Regions from separate parts of the Providencia sp. LY12 genome, predicted to be linked through region 1. Evidence: predicted binding sites of a transcription regulator. Region 1 holds the regulator's gene; each other region holds the start of a gene.

Evidence for each region. The regulator LexA, encoded in region 1, represses DNA repair genes until DNA is damaged. The targets are predictions, from matches to a motif close to TNCTGTATGTACATACAGNA.
Region 2: dinB (DNA polymerase IV) is a predicted target of LexA. The motif match lies at 2,463-2,482, and genes of this name have one in related genera.
Region 3: ACY3ZI_RS12530 (DinI-like family protein) is a predicted target of LexA. The motif match lies at 1,703-1,722, and genes of this name have one in related genera.

What each region holds. Positions count from the first base shown of each region.
Region 1 covers NZ_CM172594.1:483,407-487,699, reverse strand. The annotation lists gene ACY3ZI_RS02150 (fimbria/pilus outer membrane usher protein) at 1-37, opposite strand, end outside; gene ACY3ZI_RS02145 (fimbrial protein) at 130-708, opposite strand; gene zur (zinc uptake transcriptional repressor Zur) at 1,675-2,190, shown strand; gene lexA (transcriptional repressor LexA) at 2,349-2,966, opposite strand; gene ACY3ZI_RS02130 (diacylglycerol kinase) at 3,104-3,478, opposite strand; gene plsB (glycerol-3-phosphate 1-O-acyltransferase PlsB) at 3,603-4,293, shown strand, end outside.
Region 2 covers NZ_CM172594.1:1,145,502-1,149,794, forward strand. The annotation lists gene ACY3ZI_RS05165 (FAD:protein FMN transferase) at 1-452, shown strand, start outside; gene nqrM ((Na+)-NQR maturation NqrM) at 468-695, shown strand; gene ACY3ZI_RS05175 (hypothetical protein) at 800-1,165, opposite strand; gene ACY3ZI_RS05180 (glycerophosphodiester phosphodiesterase family protein) at 1,375-2,271, opposite strand; gene dinB (DNA polymerase IV) at 2,505-3,560, shown strand; gene pepD (beta-Ala-His dipeptidase) at 3,642-4,293, opposite strand, start outside.
Region 3 covers NZ_CM172594.1:2,623,422-2,627,714, forward strand. The annotation lists gene ACY3ZI_RS12520 (VasL domain-containing protein) at 1-808, shown strand, start outside; gene ACY3ZI_RS12525 (DUF1345 domain-containing protein) at 921-1,598, shown strand; gene ACY3ZI_RS12530 (DinI-like family protein) at 1,739-1,999, shown strand; gene ACY3ZI_RS12535 (hypothetical protein) at 2,170-2,409, opposite strand; gene ACY3ZI_RS12540 (response regulator) at 2,571-3,245, shown strand; gene ACY3ZI_RS12545 (sensor histidine kinase) at 3,235-4,293, shown strand, end outside.

The DNA of each region.
Region 1 (4,293 bases):
TTAATTTTGTAATTAGATTTAGCTTCATGCTTTTCATTAACTATGCGCCTATACAAACAGATACAGTGAAGACGATATAAGAAATATGGCGTATGACTACGCCATATTGTTCTCTATAGAAACTGACTATTATTGGTAAACAATTTTGAAGTTAGCTACAGTGTCAAAACGACCTGTAGTAGCTTTTTGAGTTGGATCTTCGTTACCTTTAACGTACGCTGCGAAGTGCAGAGTAGTTTGTGAACCGTCACCATTGTTTAACGCGTAGCCGTCACCAGTACCTGGGAATGCTTTACCGAATTCAACGATTTTGTCAGCGCCGTTAGTGATTACGATACCAGCGTTTTTAACTTTACCGCCTAAGCCCAGTAAGTCACCAGTGAAGCCTTGGAAACCGTTTACTGTAGAACCAGTAAATGTGATTTTTGCGTTTTTGTAAGTTTCAGTAGAGCAGTTTTTCAGAACGATATCGAACGCTTTGCTGTCTGAACGGAATTGGTTAGAAGTCAGTTCATGTAACGCGATTTCGCCGAATTCAACTAATTGCTTCAGGTTGTCAGCATCGATTGAACATGGAACGTCGTTAATGAAACCAGTAAAACGGATTTCACCTTGTGAGCTTTCTACTGGATCAGCAGCTAAAGCAACACCTGAAACGCCAACACCTAAACCTAAAGCTAGAGTTAATGCTAATTTATTCAGTTTCATAAAAGTTTTCCTTTAAATGAGTAGGAACTGCTATTTCTCTTTTTCTCTTTCCTGTTTCCACTGATGCAAAATTAAGTCCATTTACTTAATCAGTGCACCCTTGAAAAATTCCTCTAGCTTTCCTACTTGATGAATTTCATTCAGGTTAGAGATTTTTTTATATAAACGAGCTCCATCTCATTTATGTGATTTAAAAAACAGAAATCATTAAGCCAACATTCTCACTTCTAAATTAATTACTGAGTCATTCATTAATTAATTAAAATTGATATAGAACACTAAATGAATTCTGATAACTACCTTGTGATATTTTCTGATGTCAATTCTACATACGTGACATATGCTGTCAAAAACCACCCAAATAAAGCGTTGACTTGGTTTTTTATATCGACAAAATGCATAAGGGCAACTTTTATCCACTGAATGAGTAATTAAATCTAAAGAAATGATGAATTACTTAGAAAGATTTATATGAAGACTTCATTTTGCATTTATAAAAATGTCTAAATATTGCAAAAAACCTATAAATATAAAAATCTATATTTATATTTAAATACAACTTAATAAACCTATCAGATGCAAATTTATTGGATTTAACATCTATCCAGCGTCTTTTTCGCATCAGTAATCGCTACATAAGAAAGAAGGGGTAAGATAAGTCTTAATTAAAATTAACGCCAAATAGTAACAATGAATTTCAATAATTGTTTTTATTTGGTTAAATTTAACACCCAATGATTAACTAAAATGTAGCAATTAATGATTTATTTAAAATAGAAAAAACCATCTCTTAAATAAGGAGTTCATTTTTTATTAATGTTGCCTTTATTAAAGTTAAAATTGCGTATTCAATTTAGTAAGAAATTGTTTATTTCATCACCACCATTTCAAACACAACAGAAATGGAAGTTATGGTAAACTAAACAGTAATAAAAACTTGAAGCTATCTAGGTGGGGCCAAACAAGATGAAAACAATCAGTGAAGACATGCTGCTTACGACGGCCGAACGTATTTGTCAGTCTCGAGGCGTGCGTTTGACCCCACAAAGAGAGACTGTTCTGCGATTAATAGCGCAGCAACACGGTGCGATCAGTGCTTATGATCTACTAGATTTACTACGTGAAATAGAGCCTCAGGCTAAACCCCCTACCGTTTATCGCGGTTTAGAGTTCCTCATGGAACAAGGATTTATTCATAAAATTGAATCCACAAACAGCTATGTGGTTTGTCACCATGTGGATAATCCAAGCCATATTTCAGTGATGTTGATTTGTGATAATTGTGGCAATGTGACCGAAAGTGACTGCACGACTATCGAACAAGCGATTAGCACACTAGCGGAAGAAAATCATTTTCATCTCAGGCATACGGTGGTAGAAAACCATGGTTTATGTCAAAAATGTTTTGAGATTTCCAATTGCCAAGATCATGAACACTGTGAGCATAACCATCACGCCACGGTCAGTTCAAAAAAGAAGTGATATAGAATAAGTGGTCTACAGGAAGTAAAATAAAGGAAGCTATATAGCAACATGGAAGATGGCTATATAAAGAAAAACAGTATGAAAATAGCTATATAAAGAAAGGCTATTCAAAAAATAGAGATATTGAGTCTGCTGCCAGACTCAATCACTCATCATCAATGCCAGTCACTGTTACGGATAACCCCAACAGCTAGACCTTCGATAGTAAAATTCTGTTCGCGTAAATCAACCACAATTGGTGCAAAATCAGAGTTTTCAGCAATAAGCTCAACGCGATTGCCTTGTTGCTTAAAGCGTTTAACAGTAACTTCATCTTCGATACGTGCCACAACAATTTGCCCATTATGGACATTCTGTGTTTTATGTACCGCAAGTAAATCACCATCCATGATACCGATATCTTTCATCGACATACCATTTACGCGTAATAAAAAGTCTGCGTGTGGTTTAAATAATTCTGGGTCGACTTGGTAATGGCTTTCAATATGTTCTTGTGCAAGCAATGGTTCGCCAGCAGCAACACGTCCAATCAGAGGAAGTCCTAAATCTTCGGATTCTTCTTCTAACAACAGACGAATGCCTCTGGAAGCTCCAGAAACAATCTCAATTACCCCTTTACGAGCTAAGGCTTTTAAATGTTCTTCTGCCGCATTAGGCGAACGAAAACCCAAACTTGCTGCTATCTCAGCGCGTGTTGGTGGCATGCCCGTTTGCGAAATGTGGTCACGCACCAGATCGTAAACTTGCTGTTGTCGAGCTGTCAGTGCTTTCATCCCGTTCCCCTGTTTGTTTATACAGTCAGACTGTGAGTATATACAGGTAAATGGGTATTGGGAACTGTTAAATTAGCCAAAACCTGCTTTTGTTGATGAATTTCTGGCTTTTTATCTCTTTTACTGTTTTTAGCCCACTAAGCCGTAAAATAACGTGCCCATAATACGGTTCCCCAGATAAACAGAGCTAATCCTATCGTGACGAACACAGCTGCGGAGCCGATATCTTTCGCTCGCCCAGATAATTCATGGTATTCACTGCCAATACGATCAACAACCGCCTCAATTGCACTGTTAATTAACTCAACGATTGCGACTAATACAACTGAACCAATCAACAAAACTCTGTCAATTTGGCTAATATCCAAGTAAAAAGCTATAATTATCGCAATGATAGCAGCAATCGCTTCTTGACGAAATGCGGCTTCATTTACCCATGCTGCTTTTAAACCTTTAAGGGAGTATCCAGCCGCTTTGATGACCCGAGTGAGTCCCTTAGTTTGACTTGCCATATTTTTTCCTTAATTTTTAAACAATAATCAACTTTTGCAGTCAAAGTGAATTATCGATAACAGATCTAAACGTTGCTTTCTGCTATGATTGCGCAGCATTACTAACAAGAGGCTATAATCATTTATGTCACTATGGCGTAAAATATATTACAACACGTTGAATTTACCACTGAAATTATTGGTAAAAAGTAAACTAATCCCAACGGATCCGATAACAGAGTTACAGCTTGACCCAAGCAAGCCAACGCTGTACGTCTTGCCATATCACTCAAAGTCCGACCTGCTCACGCTTCGCCAACAATGCTTAGCGATTGGTTTACCTGATCCGCTAGTGGATAACGACATCAATGGCACCAAGCTCCCAGCCTATGTGTTTATTGATGATGGCCCGCGCGTGTTCCGTTACTACTCCCCAGATCCACGTAAAGAGTCAGTAAAAATATTCCATGCGTATCTGGATTTGCATAAAAACAATCCAAATCTTGATATTCAAATGCTACCTGCATCCGTCATGTTTGGACGTGCGCCGGGTCGCGAAGGGCATAAGCCTGCCCCGCTAAAACTCTTAAACGGTGTGCAAAAATTCTTTGCAGTCCTGTGGTTAGGGCGCGATAGCTTTGTACGTTTCTCTCCGAGTATTTCTCTTGGCCAGATGGCGCAAGAACATGGCACCGACACCATCATTGCCAATAAACTTGCTCGCGTAGCACGTATTCACTACTCTCGTCAGCGTTTAGCTGCGGTCGGGCCAAAACTGCCTGCCCGTTATGAGCTATTTAATAAGCTGCTATCCTCTAAAGCGATTGAAAAAGCCG
Region 2 (4,293 bases), 660 kb from region 1:
GTATCAAGGATTATATGGTTGATATTGGTGGCGAAGTCCGTACAAAAGGTAAAAATGGCAAAGATACACCATGGCGTATTGCGATTGAAAAACCTGCAACGGATGGTGTGAGTCAAACGGCACAGGAGATTATCGAGCCGGGAGATTTATCTATCGCCACTTCAGGGGATTATCGTAACTATTTTGAACAAAATGGTGTGCATTTCTCACACACAATTGACCCAAAAACAGGTAAGCCAATTTCCCACAATTTAGTCTCAATTACCGTATTAGCCGACGATTGCATGAGTGCGGATGGATTATCTACAGGTTTTAATGTGATGGGACCAGATGCGGGTCTTGCACTTGCTGAAAAGATGAATATTCCTGTTTTTATGATTGTGAAGACAGATAAAGGCTTCGAAGAGCGTTACACTAAAGCATTCGAGCCATTTTTACAGAAAAAACAGTAAAAGGAGGAAAGCAGAATGTTGAATGTTTTTCTTGCAGCCTTTGCCTTATTTTTGTTGGCGTTTTTAGGTATGTCCCTTGGATATATTATTAAGCGGAAAAGTATCCAAGGCAGTTGCGGCGGTTTAAGTAGCATTGGGGTTGAGAAAGTTTGTGACTGCCCTGAGCCTTGCGATGCGCGTAAAAAGCGTATGGCACGGGAAGAAGCGCGCAAAAAAATGCTAGAGAAAAACCGCATTTTGTAATTTTTACTCTGTTGTGAATATTAACCCTAGTTGCTTTAATGAGCTGCTAGGGTTTTTTATTTTAAGGTTATTTTGATAAAAATAGTGATATATTTCATTGCAAACTAAATTTTATGTAATGAAGTCGAGCATGATGTGGAAACAGGGTAGTGAACAAACATGTGTCGCGTATTTCCCTTGAAACTGAGAGTGACTTTGCCATTATCTTTCTCATTGAGCTTGCATGCTAAGTCAGCGATGCTACTCCATTTTTCTCCTGATTTTGTTGTGATTACTCCCATCCAATAGCTCTGTTCGGTTGAAGAAAAAGTGAACTCTGTGATATCACTTAATTTTTTTTCATTCATAAGATTATAAAAAATAAAAACATTTCCATACTCATTCGCATTATTTTTGAAAGAAATTTCCACCTTTTTTAAGTCTTCATTCCATAGATTCTCGATAGAAAGCAAGCCTTTTGATATCGCCATGTTAAATTCCTTATGAATAAGAGTTTAAATGTATTTACTTATTTTGGCATCGATACTTTACTAAGTAATTAATATTGAATGTTATTTACTATTAAAAAAGAAGGAAAGATAAGATAGGGAAATGTATGGGTAGAAAAGATGAGTAATAAAAATAAGCTACTTAAATCGAATAAATCATTCTCAAAATAAAGTAGCTTAATAGTCAGAATTTATTTTTTGAAAGCTTTTGGTGAGTCAACCATAACGGCATCAGCACCAATTTCTTTAGCCAATTGATAATCGCTATCGCTATTTACACCAAAAACAATAATGTAAGCGCTGCCATTTTTTCTAAAGCAGTCAATAGCTTCTTTATCCCATGAGAGCGTTGCTGGGGAGCGAGCTTCCCCAAGGGTATATTTCTCAACGACTTCAACTTTACGATGCAGCTCAAAACCATACCAGCGAGTCGCAGATTTATCATTATCAAGTGTGCATTGATGGCTCATCACGCTGTTTGCCAGCATGGTGCGAGTTTCATCTCGGCTTTCAAATAACTGCAACTTAGTAGAAAGGGGTTTAAGGGCTTTTAAAAATGTATCATTGGTGGAATAAAAACGGACTTGGTTAAATGCGTTGATTTTATTCAACAATGCTAAAATAGCTTGAGCTTGAACATTAGGGTCTGCATCAGGGGATTTTAAGTCGATATAAAAAATCGTATCGGGGTATTTTTTTAAAACATCTTCTAGTGTGACGATAGTGTTTTGCGCAGCGGGCAGTTGCTGGTTATTTTTCTGATTAAATTTATACGCCGCATTTATCTGGCTTAATTGTTTGGCGGAATAATCAGAAATAACACCGCTTTTATCCGTTAACGCGTCTAAATCACTTGGGCGGTACAGAACTAATTGATTATCTTTACTGAGCTGAACAGTTAACCAAATTGCATCAGCTTTATTGCTTTTGGCTTGCTCGATTGCATAAAGGGTATTTTCAGGAGCATCTGCGGTACCTGCGCGGTGTGCCACAATCTGTGGCATTAATGCGGAAGCGGATTGGCTAACCAAAAGCAGTAAGCCTATCGCGGCGGATTTTTTGAACACTGATGTTGATATAATTTGCATTTATATAATCCATAATAATAGAAAATTCAATGAACTAACATAAGATTGACCGAGTGGTTGTTGTAATATGTTTTATCCGTTTTGTAAGCAATAAGCCTATAAATTAGGAGTAACTTTTTACTTTTTCGGTCATTTACAGTATTGCAGGAATACATTTCAATCAGATGAATAAGTTGCATGGCTAATAAAATAACTGTATATTTATTCAGTAATCATTGGTTGGGGCGGCTATCATGCGTAAAATTATTCATATTGATATGGATTGCTTTTTTGCTGCGATAGAGATGCGTGATGACCCAAAATTGCGCAATGTTCCACTGGCTGTCGGGGGGAGTGCAGACCGGCGTGGCGTATTGAGTACCGCAAATTATGAAGCGAGACGCTACGGTGTTCACAGTGCAATGTCGACGGCATTGGCGTTGAAATTATGCCCTCACCTGAAAGTCGTACCCGGTCGTATGGCGGTTTATAAAGACGTTTCCCATCATATTCGCCAAATATTTGCCCGCTATACCGATCTGATTGAGCCATTATCTTTAGATGAGGCCTATTTGGATGTGACTGATTGCCAGCAGCTTCACGGCTCTGCCACTCTTATCGCCGAGGCTATCCGCCAGCAAATTTTTGATGAACTTCAACTCACAGCTTCTGCGGGAATTGCTCCGATTAAATTCCTCGCCAAAATTGCCTCTGATATGAATAAACCCAATGGGCAATTTGTGATCACTCCACAGGAATTACCGGCGTTTATTGCCACGCTGCCATTAAAAAAGATCCCCGGCGTTGGAAAAGTGACAGCGCAAAAACTTGCGGATATGGGGTTATTGACCTGCGCGGATGTTCAGCGCTATGACATGCTGGCGTTGGTAAAAAGCATGGGTAAATTTGGACAAGCTCTGTGGGAACGCTGTCATGGCATTGATGAACGAGCAGTAAATACCGAACGCTTACGTAAATCCGTTGGGGTAGAACGCACTCTCGCCAAAGATATTCATCAGTGGGAAGAGTGTTTGCCTTTACTCGATACTTTATACGATGAGCTACATTTTCGCTTAGAGAAAGTGAAGCCAGATCTGCGCATTGCTCGCCAAGGAGTGAAATTAAAATTTGAGGATTTTCAGCAAACGACGCAAGAGCATGTTTATCCCATTATAGATAAGCAGGATCTTATTCGGTTGGCACAGCAGGCTTGGGAAAATCGACGAGCAGGGCGGGGGGTTAGGTTAGTTGGTCTGCATGTGACATTGCAGAATCCACAAATTGAAAGGCAGCTTTCATTACTTTTATAGTTTTTATTATGTTTAAAGAATGAGAGAAATAGGGTCATAAATTGTCGCTTATGACCCTGATATTGATAGCTTAAAGCCTACTTAGTTTTTTACTGGGATAGCTTTTAAGATAGCAGTTAACAGTGTCCAGTATTGACCCACGCTCTCAATGTGAACGCGCTCATCTGGTGAGTGTGCTCCACGGATGGTTGGTCCAATGGAGACCATATCCATTAATGGATAAGGCTTTTTAAACAGACCACACTCGAGACCGGCATGGATAACCATGATATTTGGAATTTTACCAAACAGTTTTTGGTAAGTGTCGCTAACAATATGCATGACTGGTGAGTCTGCATCTGGTTGCCAACCTGGGTATCCACCTTCAGCACGGTGTTGAGCTTTCGCTAGTTTTGTCAGTGATGTCAGCATATTAACGACGTAATTTTTACCTGAATCGATCAGTGAACGGATTAAGAAGATTACTTCCGCTTTGTCTTCAGTCATCTTCACAACGCCTTCGTTCAGAGAAGTTTCAACAACCCCTTTCACCACATCACTCATACGGATAACGCCGCTTGGCGCAGAGTTCAGAAAGAACACTAAACGCTGTTGGCAATCATTCGTCAGGGCTTTTAAGTCACTTGTTGTTTCATCTAACAGTAAAGCTAAGTTAGGTTCTACTGCGGCTAATTCATTTTTCAGAATGCCTTCGTAGCGAGTTCTCAGCGCGGTTAATTCAGCCACTTTATCA
Region 3 (4,293 bases), 2.1 Mb from region 1:
TATTCCACCGACGCCACTGCAATTACCAAAAACTTCTCCATCATCATTTCATGCCCGTACCGCAGCAACGCCAATTTCCATCAAAGCCAATGCTACTATCAGCACACCGACACCGATCAAGCCTTCTTACCGCAAAGGCATTTGTGTGGGTTTGGCTTTTGGTATTGTGCTCGCAGGCGCGCTGTGTGCAGGAACTTTGTATATGTTACACCCACAAATCAATAACCATGTTTTAGCGCAAGCGCTACCCCAATTACCTGACTTTACGCCGAATATTGCCTCAATTATTGAGCAACAATTACAGCCTAATGCCGCACAACCCAATAGTTTTTCCCCTGAAAAACTCAAGGTAATCGATAACTATCTCGTGGAATTAGAGTCCGTCTCCCCAATTTGGCCTCAGCTGTATGGATTAAACATGGTGAGTTACCTCACTAAGCAATATGGTGAACGTCAAGAAGTCAGCGCATTTAACGATAAATGGCAGCAAAATATGCAAATTAATGCGCTATCTAACGATAAATTACAACAGTGGTCTGAAGGGATGGCCGAGCTAAATAATCTCAGTACGCGCTTAGACAGTCTTGATGGTAAACCTCGCAGCTATATCACGGGGTCTGAATTAAAAACCATTATTTTCAATGCTCGCCAGCATTTTAATCAAAGCGTTCCTTTGGAAGAGGAATTACGTCGTCTTGAGCAACTTCAAACCCAAGGTTCCGTCCCTGAATCTGAATATCAACGGATTGATAATCATTTTAAACAGCTACTGAATCGCTATGCGTTGATAAGACAAAGCGAAAAATAAACCTATTTATTCCTAAGCAATACCTGTATGGAGCACCTTATTCGTGCTCCATTTTTTTCAGTGATATACTCGTTTTAAATTAACGTGATAATTATTTTTCAAGGAATACCCCATGCTTCGCTGTGCTGCTCGTATCACCCACCAGCTACGTCATGCATTTCATTCTCGACCGCGCTTTTTGGTCTCGCTCATTGTTGCTTTCATCACTTTCTTCGCTTTATTTCAAACACAAAGTCTGATTATTAACTTAATTATCAGTTGGAACGCATTTGCGTGGTGTTATTTGCTGTTTCTATTCCAGAGAATTATTAGCCACAATGTGAAAGACATTCGTAAGCTGACAAAAATCGAAGATGAAAGCGCGAGCATGGTAATATTTTTCTTGATGTCAGGCTGCTGCGTCAGTTTATTAGCCTTATTTTTTGCCTTGGGCGGACACAGTGATATCCCGAAAGCCGATAAAATTTACTCTTATATTTTAACTGCCTCGACATTGATATCCTCTTGGCTGCTCTTACCCACGGGCTTTACCATGCACTATGCCCATCTCTATTACGGCAATAGTGAAAATGAAAAACCGTGGCTAATTTTCCCCGATAAAATCACCCAACCCAGCTATTCGGATTTTATGTATTTCTCATTCACCATTGCCGTCGCCTCACAAACGGCAGATGTAGAAGTAGCCTCAACCCCTATGCGTCGCGCAGTATTGCTCCAATCCATTATTTCATTTGTCTTTAATATGGCCATTTTAGGGTTGTGTATTAATATTTCTGCCAGCTTCTTTTAAAGGTTATCGGATTAACTTGTCGAAATAAAAAGAGTTAGCCTGCTATCACAATAAAAAAATATTCAATGCAGGATATTGACAATATCCCCATATAGATCTAAAAATACTGTATATTAATACAGTCTTTAGTAGAGGCTATTATGTTACGCATCGAAGTGTTATTTGATAAGAATTCACCGCAAAAACCAAGTGGCTTGGTTTTACAAGCTTTAGAGTCTGAGATTTTACGCAAACTACAGTCACAGTACCCTGATATGGTCACTCGAGTGGGCTTTAGCTCTCAGCAGGCGATTAATATTTCAGGAACGAAGATTGCGGATGATAAATTACGCATTGAAGAGATCTTAGAAGAAATTTGGATGGATGACGGCTGGCTACCTGAAGCAAATGCCGATGACTAGATGATTAGCAGAGAAATGGAAGGGTAATATCTATCTTCCATTTCTTAATTCGCTATTCTTTGAAGTTAATCTGAATCACTTTTAATGTGTTTCTGCCTATCACTTATACGCTTTTGCGTATAAAAACCGATAGCACCACAATTCACTATTCCGCCATTATCGAAAGACTATTAATAAAGTTTCTGACGAAGATACGATTTAAACTCATTCACCGGATTACGTTTCGTTTTACTCACTTCAAGTATTCGAGCCTCTACTAAGCAAGTTTTCGCATCAGTGCATCGCTGAACTTCATTTAATTTTGTCGGATTCAACGCCAATTGTGGTTTATTGAAACTCGCCCCCATAAATACCATGGCAAAAAAAATAATCCCGATAAATAGAGGCACTTCAATATACGCTTTTTTCATGATGAATGCTCTTGTTATGGTTGTTGAGGGTATATTAGTGCTTTTGCATTTTAGTACCTTAATATTTGGTTAAACCAACCTTAAGGGATGCTTAAGGGGATAAATATCCTAGTTGCTGGGTGAGCGGAGTCTGCTTATACTCCGCAACAGAGGTAATAAATATGAATATTTTATTGGTAGAAGATGATCTTCAGCTCGGCAAAGCGTTATGTCGTGGACTGGAATTAGCCGGATTTAATCCTTGCTGGGTCAGATTATTATCGGATGCTAAGCAGCAATTACAGGCACGCAATTTTGATGTCATGCTTTTAGACTTGGGATTACCTGATGGTGATGGTCAAGAGGAATTAATTTCATGGCGCCAATCTGGAGAATCAATACCGATTATTATTCTTACCGCCCGCAATAAAATGGATAATTTAGTGGCGAGCTTAGATTCTGGCGCCGATGATTTCTTAACAAAACCCTTTGAGATGCCAGAATTAATTTCTCGCGTAAAGGCTATTAGCCGCCGTATGGCTGGGTTTTCATCTGAAATTTGGCAATTGGATAATCTGCAATTAAATCCGTTAAATCACCAAGTCACCTTGGATGGTCAATTATTATTACTCTCCGGCAAGGAATATTTGTTGCTATACGAGTTAATTAAAAATGCCGACAATGTCGTGCGAAAAACAGATTTAGAGCAACGTTTATTTGGCTTGGATGATGTGGAAAGTAACTCCCTTGAAGTCCACATTCATAATTTACGCCGCAAAATTGGTAAAGACAGAATTATTACTATCCGTGGCATCGGCTATTTACTAAAAAAAGAAGCGCAATCTGGTGAAGATTAAATCCTTTCTTGTCTACACATTTGGTATTCAGATTGGCGCAGTCATCTTTTTATGGCTGCTGCTAGTCGGTTGGTTACAATTTTTTTATCTACCTGATTTGGTCGATGATGATGAATTTAACCAACAACAGCAAATTGTCACACAAGGGATTGCGCGTACATTAGGCACGGTGTCAGATACCCCAGAATATTTTGATAAGCTCGCGGTTATTCTGCAAAAAATGTATACCGATGCCATGGAAAACGGCATTGAAACTAGCTATAAACCGTATATGGTTGTGCGGGATAATCGGGGACATGTGCTATATCGCAATAGTGAAAAGATTTCAGACCCATCACTAAAATCAGTCGATATGCTAACTGCTCAACATAAAGATTGGCATTTCACTTCTGCATGGGATGATGACCATACCCTCGAAGTTGTGATTGCAGAATCGTATCTTGAGCGACGAAAGTTAATTGGTAACCCAGCCGAAGGCACTGCAATTCCTCTCGCCTTTATTTTGGGCATAATGTTAATCGCTATTTTGATCACTGCCTATTTTAGTATTCGTCCAATTAAACAAGTCGCTAAAATTATTTCATCGCGTCAACCGGGAAATTTAACGCCGATTGATACCAAAGATATGTATAAAGAAACTCGCCCTATTATTTCCGCGATTAACCAATTAATGGCACGAGTCGATGCCGCTAATTTACGCGAAAAACGTTTTATGGCAGATGCGGCTCATGAATTGCGGACTCCGATTGCAGCGGTAACAGCACAATTACATGTGTTAATGCATATCGATAATCCAAAAGAAAAAGCCGAGATTATTAATGATATGAAAGAGACATTAACGCGCGCCGCCTCTTTATCTCATCAATTAATTGATCTCGCACGTTTGGAAGCGGAAGATTTTGCCATTCGTAAAGAGCAAATTGATTTACCGATGTTAATCAGTAATCTCATTTCATCCCATATTCCTTATGCCCTCAATAAACATATTGATGTGGAATTATCCAGTCCAGATTCTTTTTATGTTGAAACTGATAAGCTAGCGCTGAGT